DNA from 3 places in the Latilactobacillus sp. VITA-14 genome. Region 2 is predicted to be linked to each of the others. Evidence: predicted binding sites of a transcription regulator. Region 2 holds the regulator's gene; each other region holds the start of a gene.
What was found. The regulator NrdR, encoded in region 2, represses ribonucleotide reductase genes. The targets are predictions, from matches to a motif close to ACACNATATATNGTGT.

Region 1: a site for NrdR is predicted at 5,483-5,498, ahead of nrdH (glutaredoxin-like protein NrdH). Genes of this name have one in related genera too.
Region 3: a site for NrdR is predicted at 3,973-3,988, ahead of pnuC (nicotinamide riboside transporter PnuC). Genes of this name have one in related genera too.

What each region holds. Positions count from the first base shown of each region.
Region 1 is NZ_JBJKTM010000005.1:98,888-106,432, reverse strand. It holds gene ACF1X7_RS03760 (hypothetical protein) at 1-178, shown strand, start outside; partial or broken gene ACF1X7_RS03755 (ABC transporter ATP-binding protein) at 337-909, opposite strand; gene ACF1X7_RS03750 (MarR family winged helix-turn-helix transcriptional regulator) at 1,048-1,554, shown strand; gene nrdF (class 1b ribonucleoside-diphosphate reductase subunit beta) at 1,608-2,564, opposite strand; gene nrdE (class 1b ribonucleoside-diphosphate reductase subunit alpha) at 2,891-5,062, opposite strand; gene nrdH (glutaredoxin-like protein NrdH) at 5,177-5,407, opposite strand; gene cls (cardiolipin synthase) at 5,729-7,186, opposite strand; gene ACF1X7_RS03725 (ribonuclease HI family protein) at 7,260-7,545, opposite strand, start outside.
Region 2 is NZ_JBJKTM010000001.1:197,725-205,269, reverse strand. It holds gene ACF1X7_RS01050 (transcriptional regulator, SarA/Rot family) at 262-753, shown strand; gene polA (DNA polymerase I) at 884-3,544, shown strand; gene mutM (DNA-formamidopyrimidine glycosylase) at 3,556-4,395, shown strand; gene coaE (dephospho-CoA kinase) at 4,392-4,982, shown strand; gene nrdR (transcriptional regulator NrdR) at 5,167-5,640, shown strand; gene ACF1X7_RS01025 (replication initiation and membrane attachment family protein) at 5,658-7,040, shown strand; gene dnaI (primosomal protein DnaI) at 7,040-7,545, shown strand, end outside.
Region 3 is NZ_JBJKTM010000001.1:4,247-11,791, forward strand. It holds gene ACF1X7_RS00020 (ABC transporter permease) at 1-272, shown strand, start outside; gene ACF1X7_RS00025 (ABC transporter ATP-binding protein) at 269-1,024, shown strand; gene spxB (pyruvate oxidase) at 1,229-3,055, shown strand; gene pnuC (nicotinamide riboside transporter PnuC) at 3,125-3,883, opposite strand; gene ACF1X7_RS00040 (SDR family oxidoreductase) at 4,165-4,914, opposite strand; gene ACF1X7_RS00045 (winged helix-turn-helix transcriptional regulator) at 5,073-5,453, opposite strand; partial or broken gene ACF1X7_RS00050 (carboxymuconolactone decarboxylase family protein) at 5,548-5,871, opposite strand; gene ACF1X7_RS00055 (cupin domain-containing protein) at 5,892-6,299, opposite strand; gene ACF1X7_RS00060 (MerR family transcriptional regulator) at 6,318-6,737, opposite strand; gene ACF1X7_RS00065 (NAD(P)H-binding protein) at 6,795-7,496, opposite strand.

The sequences.
Region 1 (7,545 bases), on a different contig from region 2:
ACTGGACGAAGACGGCTTCATTTTTATTGCCGATAATCAGTTTAAACCACACCAAGACTTTGGCTATGGGATGGTCACAGTAGGCATTCCGCGCGACTTCACACTGCAAGCCATTGTTGCGACGGCCAATCTAAACGACCCACTCTACAATCGCTATCCAATTTATCAAATTCAATGATCAGGGAGAAAACAATCACTATGAAAAAAATAATGCCTGTCTTCATTTTATTACTATCTATCACAATGTTTTTTATGACTGGTTGCAATCGTTCCATTGAAACACACACACCACCCAAAACACAGACTAAAAAAAGGGACTAGTTTACCTAAACACGGAACAATCAGATTAACAACTGCGACTAATTTTTGAATCGCATGCCACATTTGCGTCTGGGCTCTTGGATCCAGATCAGTGGTAGGTTCATCGAGAAAGAGGATCCTTGGCTTGCCAACTAAGCTGACCGCTAAGTCCAACCGTCGCCGCATCCCACCTGAAAAAGTCGCCAATGTTTGATCCGCTGATTGGTCCAAATCAAAGTCCGTCAGTAACTCGTTAGCTCGGGTTCGACTCGCTTTGGCACTGAGCCCATTTAACCGCCCAAATAAGCGGAGATTCTCGCGCGCACTTAAGTCTTAATCGATTGCCGCTGTTTGATTGGTGACACTAAACTGTTGGCGCACTTGGCGGCTTTGTGTTATCGTATCAAAGCCATTTAATGTGATTGTGCCACTATCTGGTCGTAGGAGGGTGGTCATCATTTTTAAGAGCGTTGTTTTCCCGGCACCATTGGGCCCTAATAATGCGAAAATCTCACCTTTAGAAATGGGTAGCGAAACGGAACGCACTACTTTTTTGGTCCCAAATGCTTTTTGAATATTGTTCACTTCAATGACATGCTCACTGCACATAATATTGCCTCCTTGTTTAATAATCAGGTCACCTGATTAATTTATATAGTAAGGGCTCCTGATTAAAATGTCAAGGATTGCTACTCTTAGATTTTGGAATGGTGTATACTAATCAAAACAGCGAAGGGAAGATGACGTATGGCAAAGAGTGTCAAGGCCGAATTGGTCGCCGGAAAATTAGCTGAATATGAACAACTCAGTAAGATCTACGATGATATCGTTAAACAAGCACGCCCGCATTTAATCGTCGAAGGCCAGGGGAAGATTCTATTGGCACTTGCTGATGAAGATCACTTATCGCAACGTGAACTAGCAACGCGTTTGGGAATGTCACCTCAATCAACCAGTGAATTTGTCGCTAAACTCGCTAAACGCGAGCTGGTGACGTTAAGTAAGCTCCCAAGTGATCGCCGGGTTAATTTAGTTAACTTAACGGATGCCGGTCGCCAAGAAATTGAAACTGCCAATCAAGAGGTGCCACCGTTTGTGAACGCCTTGACCGAGGCAGAACTCGACCAGTTAGTGCCACTACTCAACAAGATTACAACGGCGATGTATGCCGATATTGATGCCTCAAATCCGACGTTGGGCGTTAAGTTTCATAAATTATTGGCCGGACGATATCTGAAACAATTTAAAAAATAACCAAAAAAATAGCGCGTCTCACTTAAATTAGTGGGGCGCGCTATTGCATTTAATTAATCAAAGTCGTAATCACTATCTTCCATCGCTTCCACATTCCCTAAGCGATAACCATTCCCAACTTGGGAGAAGAAATCGTGGTTGGCAGTTGAAGTCGACATCCCATTCAAGATCACGGGGTTCACATCTTCAGCGCTATCTGGGAAGAGGGCGCCTTGACCGAGGTTCATTAAGGCTTTGTTGGCGTTATAACGGAGGTAAGTTAATACTTCTTCTGTCCAACCAGTGCCATCATAAACTTCGTGGGTGTATTTTTCTTCGTTGGCATATAAGTCGTACAGTAAATCATACATCCAGTTTTGTAATTCTTCTTGTTCTGACTTATCCAATTCATTGAAGGCTAATTGGAACTTATAGCCGATGTAAGTCCCATGGACTGATTCATCACGGATAATCAATTTAATGATTTCAGCAACGTTGGCCAACTTATTGTTCCCTAAGTAATAGAGTGGGGTATAGAAACCAGAATAAAAGAGGAAGGTTTCTAAAAAGACGCTGGCAATTTTTTGTTGCAAGGGTGTGCCGTTTTGATAGATATCGTTAATCTTGTTGGCTTTGTATTGCAAGAATTCATTTGTGTTGGTCCAGTCGAAGATTTCATCAATTTCAGTTGGTGTGTTTAACGTTGAAAAAATGGATGAATAACTCTTCGCATGCACGGATTCCATGAATTGAATGTTGTTTAAAACGGCTTCTTCATGTTGGGTGCGGATATTGGCTTTTAAGCTGGCCATCCCATCTTGTGATTGTAGCGTATCAAGTAGGGTTAAACCGCCAAAGACATGCCCGACGATCCATTTTTCATTGTCTGGTAAACTGCGCCAGTCATCTAAGTCATTGGAAAGGGGAATCCGCGTATCTAACCAAAATTGTTCGGTTAATTTTTCCCAGGTTGCTTTATCAATTTGATCTTCAACTTGGTTCCAGTTAATTGCAATATAATTTTCTGCCATGTTCATGAACTCCTTTTAACGTGCTTCTTTTTTAGGTATGTAGGCCAGCTGACGAGCAGCTGGAGTGGAGATTTGGTGCTTGCTTTGAAACGTGCTTTTCAAGCTAACTTTCTGCGCTTAGCCCAGTGAATCAAATCATCGACTACTTCGCTAATTCGCTTCCCTATGCTAATGCTCAAAATATAAACGCCTGCCGTCGCACTCTGTTTTGAAACGTGCTTTTTGAAACTGACTTCTGCGCTTAGTTACACTCGTCAAACAACTGCTTATAGCAGTTATTCGCCGAGTTAGACTAATGCTCAAAGTCAAACCGTTTCAAACGCACTCTAGATCACACAGCTTTCGCATGCGTTTGCGCCGACTTCACTTTCGTCGTCTGTGTAAGTCCGGATGTAGTAGATTGATTTAATCCCTTTGTGGTGGGCGTAGTTTCTTAAGATGTTTAAGTCCCGGGTGGTCATTTTGTCAGTCCGGCCGTTTTTCCATTCGTAAAGGCCTGCTGGAATCGTTGAACGCATGAAGAGCGTCATACTCATCCCTTGGTCGACATGTTTTTGTGCTGCTGCGTAGATGTCGATAACTTTACGCATGTCAATGTCATAAGCTGATTCATAATATGGCATAGTGTCGTTTGAAAGACCTGGGGCAGGGTAGTAGATTGTCCCAATTTTCTTTTCTTGCCGATCTTCAATCCGGTTAACAATCGGTTGTAAGCTGGCAGAAGTATCGTTGATGTATGAAATTGAACCGTTTGGTGCAACGGCTAAGCGGTTTTGATGGTATAAACCGTCTTGCATGATGGCTAGTTTTAAAGCTTCCCAATCGGCTTTTGCGGGAATCATAATGTCCTTGAAAATCGCTTTGACTTTGTCCGTCTTAGGGGCCCAGTCTTCAGTGAGGTATTGATCGAAGTAACTACCATCAGCATACTTACTCTTTTCAAAGTTGGCAAAGGTCATCTGACGTTCCTTAGCAATCTTATTTGAAGCAACAAGTGTCCAGTAGTTTAAAAGCATGAAATAATTACTGGTAAAGTCGATTGATTCTTCTGACCCATACATCATGTGGTTCTTGGCAAAGAAGGTATGCAGACCCATGCCACCTAAACCAATGGTGTGGGCCAATTCGTTCCCATGAGCCACAGAAGGGACCACATCAATATCAGAATGATCTGTGACGTAGGTTAAAGCACGCACCATGGCTTCGATAGAACCACCAAAGTCAGGTGACGTCATCATGTTCGGAATATTCGTTGAACCCAGGTTACAACTGATATCCGTCCCTAACACGTCATATTCTTGGCGGTTATTAATTTGTGACGGGGTTTGCACTTGGAGGACTTCAGAACAGAGGTTACTCATGATGATCTTCCCATCAATTGGGTTCGCAGCATTGGCTGTGTCCACATTGACGATGTAAGGATAACCTGATTCTTGTTGCAATTTACTAATTTCATTTTCTAAATCACGGGCTTTAATTTTGGTTTTCTTGATGTTATCGTTGGCGATTAAGTTGTCATATTCTTTGGTGATGTCAACATATGAGAAAGGTACGCCGTATTCTTTTTCAACACCGTAAGGGCTGAATAAATACATATCAGCATCAGCTTTCACCAATTCATAGAACTTGTCGGGGACGACTAAGCCTAATGAGAGGGTCTTTAAACGATATTTTTCGTCTGCATTTTCTTTTTTAGCACCTAAGAAAGCAATCACATCTGGATGGAAGGCGTTTAAATAAACCACGCCGGCGCCTTGCCGTTGACCTAATTGGTTTGAGTATGAGAAAGAATCCTCCAATAACTTCATGACAGGGAGGACACCACTTGCTGCACCGTCGATGCCTTTGATTGGATCGCCAGCTCCACGGAGGTTCGACAAGCTAATCCCAACCCCGCCACCAATCCGTGATAATTCAAGTGCCGAGTTAATCGTCCGACCAATTGAATTCATATCATCGGTTGTTTGGAGTAAGAAACATGAAACTAATTCACCACGCCGTGAACGCCCAGCATTCAAAAACGATGGTGTTGCCGGTTGATAACGTTGGTGGATCATTTCATCCGCTAGTTGCAGCGCAAGGGTTTGATCACCATCTGCGAAGTAGAGAGCATTCACAAAAACGCGATCTTTAAAATCTTCAAGATAAAAGCCATTGTCGTTTGTTTTTAATGCGTATTGCGCATAGAACTTATAAGCAGCCATAAATGACTTGAAGTGGAAGTCTTGGTCCTTTAAATATTGATTCAATTCTTCCATGAATGAAAGAGAATAAGCCTTCAAAAAATCTGCTTCATAATAATTTTCCGCGACTAAATAATCTAGACGATCTTGAAGTGATTTAAACGTCACCATATTGGGTTGTACGTTTTGTTCCAAAAAGGCATCGAGTGCTTCTTGATCCTTTTGTAATGGAATTTGACCATTCACTGGAATATTAATTTGGTTATTCAATTCATAGTATGTTACATCTTCGGTTTTAATCTCTTTTAAAGACATCCTTGCCACCACTTTCTAGTCATATTAGCTGTTTTAGGGTTCAAAAAAAGTGAAGACCAACTCTTTAGTAATCAAGAGTCGGCCTCACCCGTTAAAACTGGGAATGCATGGTGCTTAAATCGCCAATTTTTGCAATTCCGCTGGTCTAAAACCTGAGAAGCTTTCTAAGCCATCCGCTTCTAAAACGGGAACGGCTTGGAAACCTTGTTCCTTCAAGTAATCAATATATTGTGGTTCGTCATTGATGTTATGTTCAACAAAAGGAACGTTGTGCGTTTCTAAAAAGTGTTTCGTCATCCGGCATTGTGGGCAGCCGTTCTTAGTATATAATGTGATATTTGCCATAATCGTTAACTCCCTTGTATTTCTCTTATCGATAAAAATAGTATACCGTTTTGAAATGGAAGATGCAATCAATAAACACCACATATTGTAGATAAAACAAAAAACGACCACTAATTATAGTGGTCGTTTACGAATGTTCATTTGATTGTCTTGGGCAACGTCCTGTACTTAAGTTAAACATATTTATGGGTAAAGTCAATCCCTGCTAATGCGCAAAATTTTTCAAAAGCACGCCGGACAAAGCTTAACAGATTTTAAAAATTTTTTTAGATTGGGATTAATTTAATATTGCACCATCATAAAAATGAGTTAACGAACATTTTATAAAATTGGTGAAAGTAACCGTGAAAATTTTTGTTTAAATTTTAACCAAGTTGACTGTTGGGCGATTATTTCGTCTGTTAGTAGGGATGCTTTTTCCATATCAGCCTGATAGATCGCTTCAAGTTGCGCTGCAACTTTCGGATCGTAAATAAACGTATTGGCTTCAAAGTTCAGCTTGAAACTACGGATATCCATATTGGCAGAACCTACAGTGCTGATATGCCCATCCATGACCGCTGTCTTAGCATGTAAGAATCCATCTTCATACCGGTAAATCTTAACGCCAGCTGCATGCAAGAGTTGACTGTAGTATTCCGTTGCACGGTAGATGAAGGGGTGATCCGGCATGTTAGGCGTCATGATACGAACATCCACCCCAGACATTGCCGCAGTCGTCAACGCATCAATAATACTATCATCCGGAACTAGATAGGGCGTTTGAATCCATAAACGCTTCTTAGCGGTACTAATCATCTTCAGATAACCGAGTTTGATTTGTTCATCTAATTTATCGGGACCACTTGAGACAATTTGCATGGCTGCTGATCCACGATTTTGGGATTGGTCCACTGGGAAGAGTTCTTCCGAGTAAGTTAACTTAATCGCAGGCTCAACACTCGCGTTCCAGTCCATCATAAAGCGTACTTGTAAGGCTAACACGGCATTGCCGGTAATCCGCATATGGGTATCACGCCAATATCCGAATTTCTTACTCCGGCCTAGATATTGATCGCCAACGTTAAAGCCACCAATATAACCAATCTTACCGTCAATTACCACAATCTTACGGTGATCACGGAAGTTCAAGCGAAAATCGGTAATCGTGTGTTTTGAACTGAAGAACGTTCGCGCGTGGCCACCGACATCTTCAAGTGCGCGCCACCATTTTTGCGTTGCGCCTTGGGAGCCCCAAGCATCGTAGACAACGTTGACTGAAACGCCTTCTTTGGCTTTTTGAATCAATAGTTGTTGTAACTCATTGCCCAATCGGTCATTATAGATCGTATAATATTCGATATGAATACTTTTTTGAGCTTGTTTGATGTCGGCAAAGAGGGCGTCAAACTTTGCTTGCCCGTCAGTATAGATTTTGACATGGTTATTCTTTAAAACGGGTGCATTATTAATATTTAAAAAGAGATTCACCATTTCGGATGCTTCACTGGAAAGCATCTTTTTCGGTAAGAGGTCGTTTTTACGATTTTCCTTACGTTGAATGTCGACCAATGCGGAAAGCCCATCATCGATTTGCGATTGACTTTGGAAAATCTTTTTCCGCGATAAGCCCCGTCCGGTAAACATATATAGGATAAAACCGCCCACGGGTAGTAAAATTAAGACTAGCAGCCACGCCCAGGTGGCCGCAATATCGCGGGGCTGTCTCAAAATTGTAATAATTGCCAATAAGGCATTAATGAAGATGATGAATGACATTATTTCTGTAACTAAAACCATATCGTACTCCTCCAAAATTCTAGCGTTGCTTATTATTTTACTAAAATCACGCTCAAAGCGCTAGTTAAGCCTATCAACAGTCAGTTAAATGAGGTAATCCCTGTTGGGCCAGATGGTGCGCCCCCTGATTCTGACGCTCTGGAATCCATTGGTGGATGACCATTGAATAGGGCGCCTCAAGTGCTAGAATCCGGTCGACGGCAGCTTGATAATGTTTAGCATACCGCTTTTCTAGGCTCTGAAAGACAAGCTTGCTGTCAACGTTAATCTGTAGTATTTTCGTGGTAAGCCCCCGATTGGCTAGTTGTTCTAAGCCAAGAATGACCGCCGCAAATTCTGCATCATGATTGGACTGTTCT
Region 2 (7,545 bases):
CCTTTAATAAAGGTTGTCAGGGCAACTCATAATGAACGTTGTTGATGATTATTAGTGAAAGTTAGTTGAAATATATAATTTAATACTATAGACTATTTGTATTGCTTTAAATCGAAGCACGGTTAAGATTAGCTGACTAAGTATTATTTAGATCGGCTATCTTAGAAAACGGAAGAATTGAAGTACTGAATAGTGTGAGTATGAAACTTATCGATGGTTAACTATTGATACTGAAAGTTTCAGCATGTAGGAGGAATAGAAATGGATATGAGTAATAACACCGATTTACTCGGTAGCACATCAGCAGATTTTATGGAATTCGCAGGTTTATACCGGTGGTTGATTAACAATCTTAGCGAATCAATGAGTCGTGAAAGCCAAAAATACGGTTTATCTTTCGACCAATTTTTAGTGATGCACGAGATTCAAAATGCGAATAATGAAACAACTAACAGTGCATTGGCAGATAAGATGCAAGTGAGTCGTTCAGCGATTTCACGTCAATGTCGTTCATTACGTAAGATGGCTTTTATCGCAGAACAATCTGATGAAAATGACCAACGCATTCGTCGTGTTCATTTGACGGAAAAGGGTTTGGAAGTTTATCGTCATCTCTTGTTCTATTACGTAGACTTGTACAAAGATTTACAAAATGAAATCGGCCAAGATACTGTTGGCGCAACAATCGACCAAAGCAAAAAAATCTTTGGTCGCATGGCATCAATGAACATGGATCGCCCAGAAGCAAAATAAACGTTAAAAAAGGCCGCAACCATTTGTTGCGGCCTTTTTTTGTGCGATTAGCAACGGTCGCGCATAATGACGCGCGTCACTTTCTTTGTTAGAATAGAGCTAGTCACTTTACGAATGTAGGAGGAACAACATGGGTTCTCAAAAAAAATTATTATTAGTCGACGGCAATAGTGTTGCATTTCGTGCTTTTTTTGCAATGCACCAAGCTTTAGACCATTTCACCAATCAGGCAGGACTGCACACTAATGCGATTTATGCTTTCAAGAATATGTTGGATATTATTCTGAAAAAGATTGAACCAACACACGTGTTAGTTGCTTTTGATGCGGGCAAAACCACTTTTAGAACCGAACAATTTGCCGACTACAAAGGGGGCCGTTCAAAAACGCCACCTGAATTAACGGAACAATTTCCTTATATTAGAGAACTCTTAACAGCATATGGTATTCAGTCTTATGAACTCGCTAATTTCGAAGCGGACGATATCATTGGTACACTTGCTAAACAAGCAGAAGCTGATGGTTTCACGGTCGATATCGTCACTGGTGATCGCGATTTAACTCAATTGACGACTAGTCAGACAACCGTTAACATCACTGTTAAAGGGGTCAATGAAATTGAAGCGTATACCCCTGAACACGTTCAAGAAAAACTCGGTTTAGAACCAAGCCAAATTATCGATTTAAAAGGATTGATGGGCGATACCTCTGATAATTATCCCGGGGTGACAAAGGTCGGGGAAAAGACTGCGCTTAAATTGATTACGGAATTTGGAAACATTGAAGGTGTTTATGAACATGTCGATGAAATGAAAAAGAGTAAATTGAAAGAACATTTGATTGAAGATCGCGACCTAGCTTTCACGAGTAAGACACTGGCAACCATTAAACGTGACGCGCCAATTACGATTGGCTTAGACGATGTGGTGTACAACGGACCTGATATGGCAGCTTTGGTTGCTTTTTACCAAGAAATGAACTTCAAGTCGTTTCTAAATCAATTAGATGTTGCACCAGTTGAACCCACGGCTACTGAAGACTATCAATTTACAGTATTAACCCTTGATAACATCGCCGATGTCGTGACAACCACTGAAAACGTTGCGTTTGGCATCGAAATGTTAACCGACAATTACCATACAGCAGACTTGATTGGCTTTTACATTGGCCGACCAGACCACTGGTATGTCAGCGACGACGTAACACTCTTGACAGAATCGGTTTTAAAAACGTGGTTAGAAGATGCTAAACGTCCGAAAGCAGTTTTTGACGTGAAACGCAATCAGGTTGCGGTGAATCGCTTAGGGATTCACTTAGCGGGGGTTCAATTTGACTTACTATTAGCGTCTTATTTGTTGAATACAACGAATAACAGTAATGATCTTGGAACGGTTGCAAATTTACATCAGTATCAAAATGTCCAAACAGATGAAGCTGTTTATGGCAAGGGGGCTAAACGCGCAGTCCCTGTCGATCCAACCGTGCTTTATCAACATCTGATTCAAAAAGCAGCAGCTATTTACAAATTAGCACCACAATTGACAGAACAATTAAAAAAACATCAACAATTCGATTTATTCACGGATATGGAATTGCCATTAGCGCTAGTTTTAGCGGATATGGAAATCACCGGGATTCGAGTTGATGCAAGTCGCCTACAACAAATGGGGGGCGAGTTCAGTCAAACGCTGAAGATTTTGGAAGAAAAGATTTATGCGGAAGCTGGCGAAACGTTTAACATCAATTCGCCTAAGCAACTGGGCGTCATTCTATTCGAAAAGATGGGGTTACCAGTGATTAAGAAGACCAAGACCGGCTATTCAACGGCGGTGGATGTCTTGGAACAACTTAAAAAAGACGCACCAATTGTCCAAACCATCTTGGATTATCGCCAAATCGCTAAGATTCAGTCAACGTATGTCGAAGGATTATTGAAGTCAATTCATCAAGATAATAAGGTGCATACGCGTTACTTGCAAACCTTAACGCAGACTGGTCGCTTGTCATCGGTTGATCCCAACTTACAAAATATTCCAGTCCGTCTAGCGGAAGGCCGTAAGATTCGCCAAGCGTTTGTTCCAAGTCAACCGGGTTGGCAGATGTTTGCTTCTGATTACTCCCAAATTGAATTACGAGTTTTAGCCCACATTTCGGGGGATGCCAATATGCAAGAGGCATTCAAGGAAGACCGCGATATCCATGCGAATACTGCGATGAAGATTTTTGGCTTATCGAGCGCTGATGAAGTGACACCAGATATGCGGCGCCAAGCGAAAGCAACTAATTTCGGGATTGTTTACGGGATTAGTGACTATGGCTTATCACAAAATATTGGGATCACAAGGGCTGAAGCTAAACGCTTTATTGAAGCGTATTTTGAACAGTATCCAGGTGTTCATCAATTCATGCAAGATATCGTGAAGAAGGCGCGCGAAGAAGGCTACGTTGAAACGCTCTTCCATCGGCGTCGCTATTTACCAGATATTCACGCTAAAAACTTCAATTTGCGCTCATTTGCAGAACGCACGGCAATGAATACCCCAATTCAAGGGAGTGCCGCTGATATTATTAAGATGGCAATGATCTTGATGCAAGCGGAACTGAAGAAGGCAGGATTACAAGCCAAGATGCTTTTACAAGTACATGATGAATTGATTTTTGAAGCACCAGAATCAGAAATACCAATGTTAGAAAAATTAGTACCAAGTGTCATGGATTCTGCGGTTTCATTAGCGGTGCCGCTGAAAGTTGAAAGTGGCTTTGGACCAACTTGGTACGATATTAAGAAATAAGGGGACACACAATGCCAGAATTACCAGAAGTTGAAAATGTGCGCCGCGGATTGGAACAATTAGTGGTCGGTAAGACGGTTCAAGCAATTGAGATTCGCTGGTCGAAAATTATCAGTAATCCAGACGATGTTTTTGTTGAAGGTCTTGTTGGACGCCAAATTATCGGTGTTGATCGACGCGGTAAGTATTTATTGATTCGTTTCGATCAAAACTTAACTGTTGTGAGTCATTTGCGGATGGAAGGCAAATACGAAGTTGATGATCAATCTGTACCAATGACTAAGCACACGCATGTGATTTGGACATTTACAGATGGACAACAGTTACGTTATCTTGATTCACGTAAGTTTGGCCGAATGTTATTAATTGAAACGGGTCAAGAAAACACTGTTTCTGGATTGAAGGACTTAGGGGTTGAACCAACCCCAACAACGTTTAAGAAAACCGCCTTCTATCAGGCGTTACAGAAACATAAAAAAGCGATTAAACCACTGTTGCTGGATCAAAAAATTGTAACGGGTCTTGGGAATATCTATGTGGACGAAACGTTGTGGTTGAGCCAGATTCACCCAGAAACACCGGCGAATTTATTGACGAAAGCTGAAACAGATCGTTTGCATGATGAAATCATCACAGAGTTAGAACTGGCAACCAATAACGGTGGGACAACAGTCAATACGTTCTTAAACGCGGCGGGTCACGCTGGGGCCTTTCAGGATATGTTGCACGTCTATGGTAAGAAAGGGCAACCGTGTGATCGGTGCCAGACTCCGATTGAGAAAATTAAAGTAGCACAGCGTGGCACGCATTTCTGTCCGCGGTGTCAGATTAAGAGAGAAGCGGTTCAATGACGTATTTTCTAGGTTTAACGGGTGGCATTGCCAGTGGGAAGTCGACTGTTGCGGCATTGTTTAAAGAACAGGGAATCCCGGTGATTGATGCTGATCAAGTTGCTCATCAGGTATTAGCGACTAATAAATCGGTACAGGCACAATTGCAAGCAGCCTTTGGCGAAGCAGTTGTCAAAAATGGTCAAGTTGATCGGCCTATGTTGGGCCAGCAAGTCTTCGGTAACCTAGAGGCTTTGACTCAGTTAAATGCGATTACTGGGCCCGCTATTTTGACAGCCATTAAACAACAGATGCAAGCAGCAGATGCACCGCTGGTTGTGTTGGATGTGCCACTGTTATATGAACAACACTACGAGCAATATTGCGATGGTGTTGCAGTTGTCTACGTTGAACGTAAAACACAATTGCAACGTTTGATGGCACGTAACCAATTGACTATAGAACAGGCAAATGCGCGAATTGATAGTCAAAGTGATTTGGCGACCAAAAAAGCGCGAGCGGATTTCGTGATTGATAATCAAGGCACACCTGCAATGTTGCGGCAACGTGTTTTGGCGTTGTTACAACAGTTGTGTCATAACAAGTAATACAAGCGGTCGAACAGATTATTCTGTTCGACCGCTTTTTTGTTTGGAAAAGGCGAAATGCCTTGAGACTGATACATTTTTTGTTTAGCCTGCTTGCCTGGCATGTTATACTACTGTTATACTAATTGTTTTAAAATTGGATTGAATTTGAAACGAATTAATCAAAAGATAAGAAGGTGTCATTATGCTATGTCCACATTGTCATCAGAATAGTTCGCGGGTAATTGATAGTCGTCCCACGGATGAAGGGCGAGTGATTCGTCGTCGCCGTGAGTGTGAGAATTGTCGTTTCCGGTTTACAACGTTCGAACGAGTGGAACAAACCCCATTGTTGGTAATCAAGAAAAACGGAACGCGCGAAGAATTCAACCGTGATAAATTATTGCGCGGGCTAATTCGTGCTGCTGAAAAACGCCCCGTTACAATGGAGCAAATGACTGAAGTAGTTGATGAAGTTGAGAATAAGATTCGCTCATTGGGTGAAAACGAAGTCTCTTCACAAGCCGTCGGAGAATATGTGATGCGCTTGTTACCAGATATTGATCAGATTGCCTACATTCGCTTTGCCAGTGTTTATCGCGAATTCAAGGATATGAATGTCTTTATGAGTGAATTACAAGAAATGATGAATAAAGAAAAGACGAAGAAATCGAATTAAGGAAGAGGGGTTAGCCGATGTCAGATGCATTTGATTTTTTGAGTCCAAAAGACGGCTTTTCAGTGACAAAAGCTAACTATTTGACCGATTTCGATCAAACAGTCGTCACTTACTTATATCAACCATTGATGGGGGCTGTTGCTTACAGTCTCTATCTTTTGTTATGGAGTCAAACCAAGAAAGAAACGGAACAACATTTTCAAACACATGCGACTTTGTTAAATCTGTTGAGTGTTGATTTACCTGCTTTTTATGACAGCCGCAGCAAATTGGAAGCACTTGGTTTAATGCGGACGTATCAAAAAAATGAGGGAACTGGCCGCAAGTTGGTGTATGAACTGTATGCGCCATTGCAACCACAAGCTTTTTTTAACGATGATTTGTTAAGTGTGGCATTGTTCGAAGCGGTCCGCGAAACACGGTTTGTGGAACTCCGTGACTATTTCAAGCTACGACCGGTTTACGCCAAGGATTATCAAGAGGTCACTAAGAATTTCTTGACCGTTTTCCATGTGCAAAACGATTTATTGACGACCGCGCCAAGCAGTGTGGCTGAAACTAAGGCAATGTATCAACAAAAAGCAGCTAGCACACCGCAGTTTACCTCGGTTGAGTTGCGGACTTTTGATTGGGACCTATTACAAGATGCAACGGCGCAATACCAGATTGATACGGATCAAATTCTCAAAAATGAACAGGGCTTGTTTAATCTCCATTATTTCTATGGTCTAGATGAGATGGACTTAGCGCGTTTGATTGGCTTGACGATGAATGTTGCTGACAGTACGATTAATATGGCAGCGCTCGAACAGAACGTCTTGAACAATTACACACGACGTCAGAGTAACCGGCAAACGCCAGCTGCTACAACAACGCAAAAACCGTTAGCCGAGTTACAAAAAGAATGGCAAAAAGCCGGCTTTAACGAACAGGAATTGCAGTGGCTAACAGAAAGTCAGGGCTACTTGCCAGTTGATTATCTCGAATACTTGAAACAAAAGAACCACGGCTTTGTCGCTAAAAATGAAATCCGGGCGTTAAAGGACTTGCAAAACCGCTATATCTTTAACAATGATGTGCTCAATATTTTGGTCGTTTATATCATTACGCAATATGATGGGCTCACTCAGGCGCTAGTCGATCGGATTGCGAACCAGTGGGCTCAACAAGGGGTTAAGACGGCAGCGGATGCGATTTTGCAGATTCGCGATTTCCAAACCAAACAGACGGCAAAGGTGCAAAACAATCGCCAAACGCGTTATCAGAACAAAACTAAAAAAGAACCAGTACCTAAATGGGCTAAACCAGATTATCAAGCGCCAAAAGAAACAACCACACCTGAGCATCAGCATGAACTAGAAGTGGCGTTGAAAAAAATTCGTGAGGGGCGGGAATCGTAATGGAAAATATGGGTAAAGATTTGACGGATTACATGAATCGGCAAAAGTTAAACCAACAGTTTAATAAATTGGTCGAAGATGCCTTGAACGATTCCGATGTCCAAGCATTTATACAAGCTAACAAAGACCGCTTATCACAAGAAACGGTCACGCGTAGTGCCGCTAAAATTTACGAATACGTCATCGAAAAGAAGAAGTTAGCTAATGGGCAAACCACTTTGGCACCAGGTTATGCGCCAAAGTTAGTCTTAAATAACCATTTTATCGATGTCAGTTATGAGCCTACGGCAAGTTTATTACAAGAGCGCGAACAAGCTGCCTTGCATGCACGAGTGAAGTCAATTAATATGCCGCGCGATATTGAACAGGCCAAGATTGATTCATACGATCCAACCAATCGATTTGACGCATTGATCAAAGCTACCGCGTTTATCGGGGCTTATCGGCAAGCACCCCATGATTTTCACCAAGCCTTGTACCTTAGCGGGCAATTCGGGGTTGGCAA
Region 3 (7,545 bases), 190 kb from region 2:
CACAATATAACGGCTTTGCTGATGTCAACATGGGCATCGGTGTGATGGTCATTGGGTTATCCGCGATCATCATTGGTGAACGGCTCCTTGTCGGCAAGCATTTCATCGCCAAACTAATTAGCATTATCCTAGGAAGCGTCGTCTACCGCCTCATCTTACTCCTTGTCTTACAACTCGGCTTTAACGCCAATGATTTCAAACTCTTCTCGGCCGTCATTCTGGCCATCTTCATCATCGCACCACAACAAAAGAAAGGACTGACTACCAAATGACCCCGCGTATGACTTTAAACCACCTCAATTTTGAAGTTACTGATAATAATGAACCCAAACAACTCTTAAATGATTTAAATCTCACGATTAATCCTGGTGAATTTGTCATCCTCCTTGGCGCAAACGGTGCGGGTAAATCGACTTTTTTTAATACCATTGCGGGTGATTTAACCCCCACAAGTGGGCAACTACTATTCAACGACCACGACATTACGAAGCAATCCGCCCAACAACGCACACGGCTCATTAGTCGTGTCTACCAAGATCCTAAGTTGGGCACCGCAGCTGATATGACCGTTGCCGAAAATATTTTGTTGGCGATGCGCCGTGGCCAACGCCGCCGCTTATTTCCCCGGCGTCTCAAGCAACAACTCCCACAAATCAAAGCGCTCGCCAAGACACTCCCGAATCACTTGGATCAACAACTCAATCGCCCGGTTAGTAACTTGTCAGGTGGCCAACGACAAACGTTAAACTTCTTGATGGCGACGATTCAAAAACCTGAATTGCTGTTATTAGATGAACACACATCTGCTTTAGATGCAGTTTCCAGCCAAGCATTGATGACTTTTACCAATCAAACAATTCGCGATAACCAACTCACCTGCCTAATGATTACGCATGATTTAGAGGATGCGTTGCAATATGGCAATCGACTCTTGGTGTTAAAAGCCGGTAAACTGATTGCCGACTTGAACGCGACTGAAAAGCAAGCATTAACTGTCGATACTTTACTAGACTATTTAAACTAATCAAACCGCGCTAACCATTTTCGGATAGCGCGGTTTTTGCTGCTTAAATCCATTCAATCTTATCAAGCACCAATTTATCAGCGGTTAATTAGTTAAGGATACGATTAACCTACGTTTAACACTTGTAATCGTTTTCTAAGTGTGCTAAATTATTCCCATAAGGTTGTGCGCAACCTAATTATTGATTTAAGGGAGATCTGTATAATGACAGTTACTACTCAAAAAACTATTCCAGCTAGTGTTGCTATGCTTAGAGTTATCGAATCTTGGGGCGTTGATCATATCTTTGGTTACCCTGGTGGCTCATTTAACTCAACAATGAATGCTCTTAATATTGAAAAGGATCGTTTAAAATATATTCAAATTCGTCACGAACAAGTTGGGGCCCTTGCCGCAGCTGCTGACGCTAAATTAACTGGTAAAATCGGGGTTGCTTTTGGTTCAGCTGGCCCTGGTGCAACTAACCTTTTAACTGGTTTATATGATGCAAAAGAAGATCATGCACCAGTTTTAGCCTTGATTGGTCAAGTACCAAGCAAGAACATGAACTACAACTACTTCCAAGAATTCGCTGAAAACCCAATGTTCTCTGACGTTGCTGTTTATAACCGCCTCGTTATGACACCTGAAAGCTTGCCATACGTTGTTGATAAAGCAATCCGTGAAGCTTACAAACACAATGGCGTCGCAGTGGTTGTTATTCCAAATGACTTCGGCTACGTTGAAATTCCAGATGCACCATATAGCTCAAGCTCACCTTCAGATCGTAAAAAAGTGGCTGGTCCAGTCGCAACAGACGAAGAAGTTGATCAATTCTTAGCAATGGTTAAAGACGCTAAACGCCCTGTAATTCACGTTGGTCGTGGGATTAAAGACGGCGGCGACAAGCTCGTTGAATTATCAAAGAAACTTCAAATTCCAATCGTCATGACTGGGCTTGCTAAAGGGTTAGTGCCTGATAGTTATGAAGGTAACTTAGGCATGGCTAACCGGGCTGCTTCTAAAGCGGCTGATGAAATCATGGCCGTTAGTGATCTTGTGATTGCCATCGGTGCTGACTTCCCATTTGCCAACTTAATTTATCGGACACATGACTTCAAGTTTATCCAAATCGATAACGATGAAGCACAATTTGGCCGTCACCATTTCTTAGACTTCGGAATCTGGTCAGATGCAACTGCTTTTGTTGAAAAAGTAATCGCCAGAAGTGAAACGGTTGCCCCAACACCATTCTTCAAAGCTGCTGTTGCTGATATGGCAAACTGGCAAGCCTACCTTGATGTTTTAACGAACCGCGACTCTGATCCGCTTGAATTCGAACCAATCTACAAAGAAATCAACCGGATTGCTGAAGACGATGCTGTCTTTTCAATCGATGTTGGTGATAATATCATCAACAGTTTCCGTCACTTGAACTTAACGCCTAAGAACAAATGGGTGATTTCTGCCCTCTTTGCTTCAATGGGTTCAGGCGTTCCTGGTGCCTTAGCTGGTCAATTGAGCTACCCAGATCGCCAAGTCTTCAACATCTCGGGTGATGGTGCCTTTTCAATGGTCATGCAAGACTTGATCACTGAAAAGAAATACCAATTACCAATCATTAATATCATCACATCAAATGCCGCATTAAACTTCATCAAGAGTGAACAAGATGATATTCCAATGGATTACTCAGGAATCTTCATTGAAGATCAAGATTTTGCCATGATTGCGCAAGCAATGGGCATTGAATCAATCACCGTTCGTTCTTCTAAAGAATTACCCGCTGCCTTTGACAAAGCCCTTGAAGTCACAAAAGCTGGCCGACCATTCTTAATTGATGCTAAGATCACTGACAAACGGAGTATTCCAGTTGAAGAATTAGAACTAACCATTAAAGATGGTAAGTTAACAGAAACAATTAGCGCAAGCTATGATGCTTCTCGTCCTGCTGGCAAAGAATACAGCGTGACTGATTTCTTCGCAGAATACGATGGTCAATCACTGAAGACATTACCAGAATTATTTGAAGAAAACGGTGTTGAACTATAAAACAACCCGGCCATCATAAAAATAGCGTCTCAACACATTGCGGTGTGTTGGGACGCTATTTTTATTGATTTAATTTTTGGTAATGGCTTCTTTAGGATGGAACCAAACGACGTTCTTGTCGAAGAATGAGACTAAGTCGTTTGATAAGTACAAGATATAGGTGAAGAATAAGACCCAATTTGAGCCACCCTGCATTGCTGTAATGCCCCACAACGTGATTGATACGATACTTTGGATGAACCAGAAGTAATAGCTTTCTTTAAACCGTAATGTGGTCAACAGTGCGCCAGTAAACCCAACTGAAGCGGCGATACTATCGATCAATGGTCGTGGACTGTCCGTCATATTGCTTTCCCAGAGATATAATAACCCAACTGATACAACAAAGAACAATAGCGTCAACGCCCAATTACGAAGTCCTTTACCACGAGTAGCAAGCCCCCGGACTTTTTTATCAACGTTTTGCGCCCAATCTGGCATTAATAAGACTGGGATGTCTAACATAATAATGTAGACGGTTTGTAATACCATATCGTTATAGTTTTTAGCATTATAAGCCACAATAATGTAGATTAATGCAGAGATGACACCAAAGACACCGTTTAAAGGTTTCGTATTCGTAATACTAATAGTACAGGTGAAGCCTAACATCCCCGCGAGCATCGTTAAAAACGACACGCCAGTCATTGGACCACCGGAAATAGTAGCAGCTAAAATAAAGCCTAACCCAAACATCAACAAACCATAACTGGATGTTGTCCACCCTTTCATCTGTTGAATGTACCACTTAGGATTAAATACACTGGTGATTGCACGATTGTCCTGCATTGAACTGAACCCCTCTTTATATGAATTTAATTATCACTCCAGATTGTCAACACCATTTTCCATATATTGATGTGCCATCTGACGAAACAACACTATATATGGTACACGCTAAGCATTCTAATTTAAACTCTTGTATTTAATTCAATTTGTGGTAGCTGATTTTAAAGCCTTTTTGAAAGTGCCGTTAACTTACGATTGCAAGCGCTGAACTAGACCATTCGAAAATATTTTTTATTTTTAGCGTTCGTTGTCAAGACTCAATTCAATCTTTGACCAATGTCTTAATAGTCTCTTTGATCAATTGACCGGAGAATGACGTCATTAATGCCCACATTATCTGGTGTATCGATGGCGTACATTACGGCATTAGCGACATCGGTTGCTGTTAATCCAGTTTCAGTTTCACTCTTGAGAACAGCTGCTCGTAATTGCGGATCACTAATCCGGCTGGCTAATTCGGTTTGCGCATGTCCTGGAGAGATTAACGTTGATTTAATGCCCATTCCAACTTCTTCCACACGTAACCCTTCCATCACCGCGCGCATTGCATATTTAGTGGCTGAATAAACGGATAAGCCTTCACCAGTGAAATGACCGGCAACTGAATCCGTGGTAATGATATGACCACTCTTTTGCTGTTCCATTAAAGGTAAGGCATATTTAATGCCATATAGCGCACCTTTGATATTAATATCAATCATAACCTCCCACTCATCGACTTTACCATCGCGTAGCATTGAGACGGGCATTAAGCCAGCATTATTGAATAGCACATCAATTCTACCAAATTTAGCGATTGTCAATTCGATTAAGGCTTGCATGTCTGCTAATTGCGTCACATCCGTTTGCTGGTAAATAACCTCAGTGTCGTATTGAGCGGTTAACGCCGTTGCCAACGCCGCCAACGCACTTGTTCGTCGAGCCGCTAAAACAAGTTTTGCACCTTTGGCTGCTAATAAGGTGGCCGTCTCTTTACCAATCCCACTTGATGCACCGGTAATCACAACGACTTTATTTTGAATATCATTCATTTCTTTTCCCCTCACTTTTTAGTTGATAAGGTTAGTATATCGGGTACTTCGTAATAAACAATTACGCACTTTCAACTAACTAACGCACCTCAAAGTAAGTTTTGTGAAATCACTAAAAAGACGACAACATTCTTTTTGAATAAATGTTATCGCCTTCTTTAAATATCGTATTTTTCATGGTCTCGATAATCCAACTGCACATCATCACCATTGCTCTGTAGAAAGTCGATTCTATCTTCGCCCCACTTGGCCATCATTCCTAGGACGGAAACCAATGATTTGCCGTACGCAGAAATCGCATACTCCACGTGTGGGGGTACTTCGTTAAGAACTTTTCGAGTAATGATGCCATCTCGTTCCAATTCACGTAATTGATCGGTTAAAACTTTGGCTGAAATTCCCTGAACGACTCTTTTAAGTTCGGCCGGTCTTTGAGGTCCTGCCACAAGATGACAGAGAATCAACGGTTTCCATTTCATTCCAATCACTGATAAAGTCATTAAAACACCGTTGGTATAATTTTTTTGTGGCTCGTTCAAGGCCTTTCCTCCACTTCTTGATGCTGATTTGTTTGTCTATCATACCATCAAAAAAAGGATCAGGACAATCTTATCTGTCCTAATCCCTGATTAATTATTCTGGTCGATAAGCCGCTTTAGCAGCGTTCATCGCCGACCATGCCTTAGGCCAGCCGACATAAAATGATAAATGCGTAATCACTTCGACAATTTCAGCTTCAGTAATGCCGTTTTCCTTATCAATCTTTAAATGCGCTGGTAATTGTTCAAAATTACCACCTGAAATCAAGGCACTGATGGTGATTAAACTCCGTTGATGTGCTGGTAACTCTGATTCACGCGACCAAACTTACCCGAATAAAACATCGTCGTTTAATTCAGCGCATTTAGGTGCAAAATCACCCAATAGATCGCGGCCTGCTGTTTGTTTCTTTGCCATTTTAAAAACCCCTTTCTGAATTAAAGTGCGTCATAAAGCGCATTTGAAACAGCTTCTAACCATTCTGGTGTGCCGGCAGTGATGGCGACATGACTAAACCAGCTATCCTTAGTGGCCCCATGCCAGTGTTTGATGCCGTCTTTAGTAACAATCACATCTCCTGGGACTAAGTGTTGTGCTGCTTTACCTTCTTCTTGATACCAGCCTTCGCCACCAGTCACCAATAGAATTTGGTACCCAGCATGATGGATGTGCCAATTGTTCCGACAACCAGGTTCAAACGTGACATTCCCGACACCGACATTCACGTCTGGTTCGTTCACTAACATTGATAAATAACTTTGACCGACGAAGAAGTCTTGATAAGCCACATTAGCTTCTCCAACTGGGAATAATTGTTTTTCTTTTAATTGTTCATTCTTAACCATTCTAATAACCTCACTTTATTAGGATTCAAATCGTTGTAAATACGTTTCAAAACTCTCTGCTTGATCGATACTCTGATCCAATTTACCATCATACCAATCAATTTTACGCGTTAGGATCTGTAAATTTGCTTGGCGCTCAGCCAATTCGGCTTCAGCTTGAGCCTTTGTTTTTTGCAATAAAGCTTTGCGCGCTTCAATCGTTGCGTCTCCTTGAGCCCGCAATGCAACATATTGCTTTAATTCTGTAATCCGCATACCGGTCCCTTTTAGATGGAGTATAAACCCGACCCACTTAACGTCCTCTAATGTATAAAAGCGGACACCGGCCGCATCGCGTTGCGGCATAATCAAGCCTTGGTCTTCATAGTAACGTAATGTGTAAGTCGACAAACCAACTAATTTAGCAAACTCGCCGATTTTGTACTGCTCTTGTGCCATCGACATCCCTCCTACAAAAATAGCTTATACCTTAGAGTATACTATAAGGCAAGTTTTTTAATAAATAGGACGATCGCCATCAATATTCGGCTGATTAATGCCCCAACTTGCCCCAATTCCTTTTTCAGGATGATTAACTAAATCAACAACAACTTGCGCGATACTCCGTCGTGAAATAATCGTCCCTTTAAACGGTGTTCCCTTTTCAGTTAATTCGTAATCGATCCGATCTTCATTGGTCATATAGGCGCAACGTAAAATGGTATAGTTAAGCGAAGATTGTTCAACAATCTTCGCCGCCCGCCGCGTGTCTTCCATGACTTCATGGCCGACTACTTGTTCATTCCACTCACCAAAAGCACCTGGCACTTCATGATACAAGCCTAATCCACTGATATAGATTAATCGTTTGATGCCCGCTGCAGTCATTGTCGCGACAACGTTTTGCATTAATGGTTCGAACTGCCCGCCTAAATTTGCGTAAACGATATCGACCCCAGCTAAACTGTCTGCCAACGGCTCTTGAGCCAACACATCACCTTCAATAACCGTGACATGTGGATTTTGTGCTAATGCGCTTAGCCGTTCAGCGTGCCGTAAATATAGCACGAGCTCATGTTGATTTTCTTTCAACAGTTGCTCAATAACTAACTGGGCCACTTGTCCGGCTGCCCCTAATACTAAAATGCGACTCATTTTAATCACCCCTTCTTCAATGTCTTTAGCATATTCCTTAAAGTACACTCGAAGGCAAGCCATTTTTCAAATTTAATTGGTCTAGGTTGCTACTTGACTTTCAAATTAAATT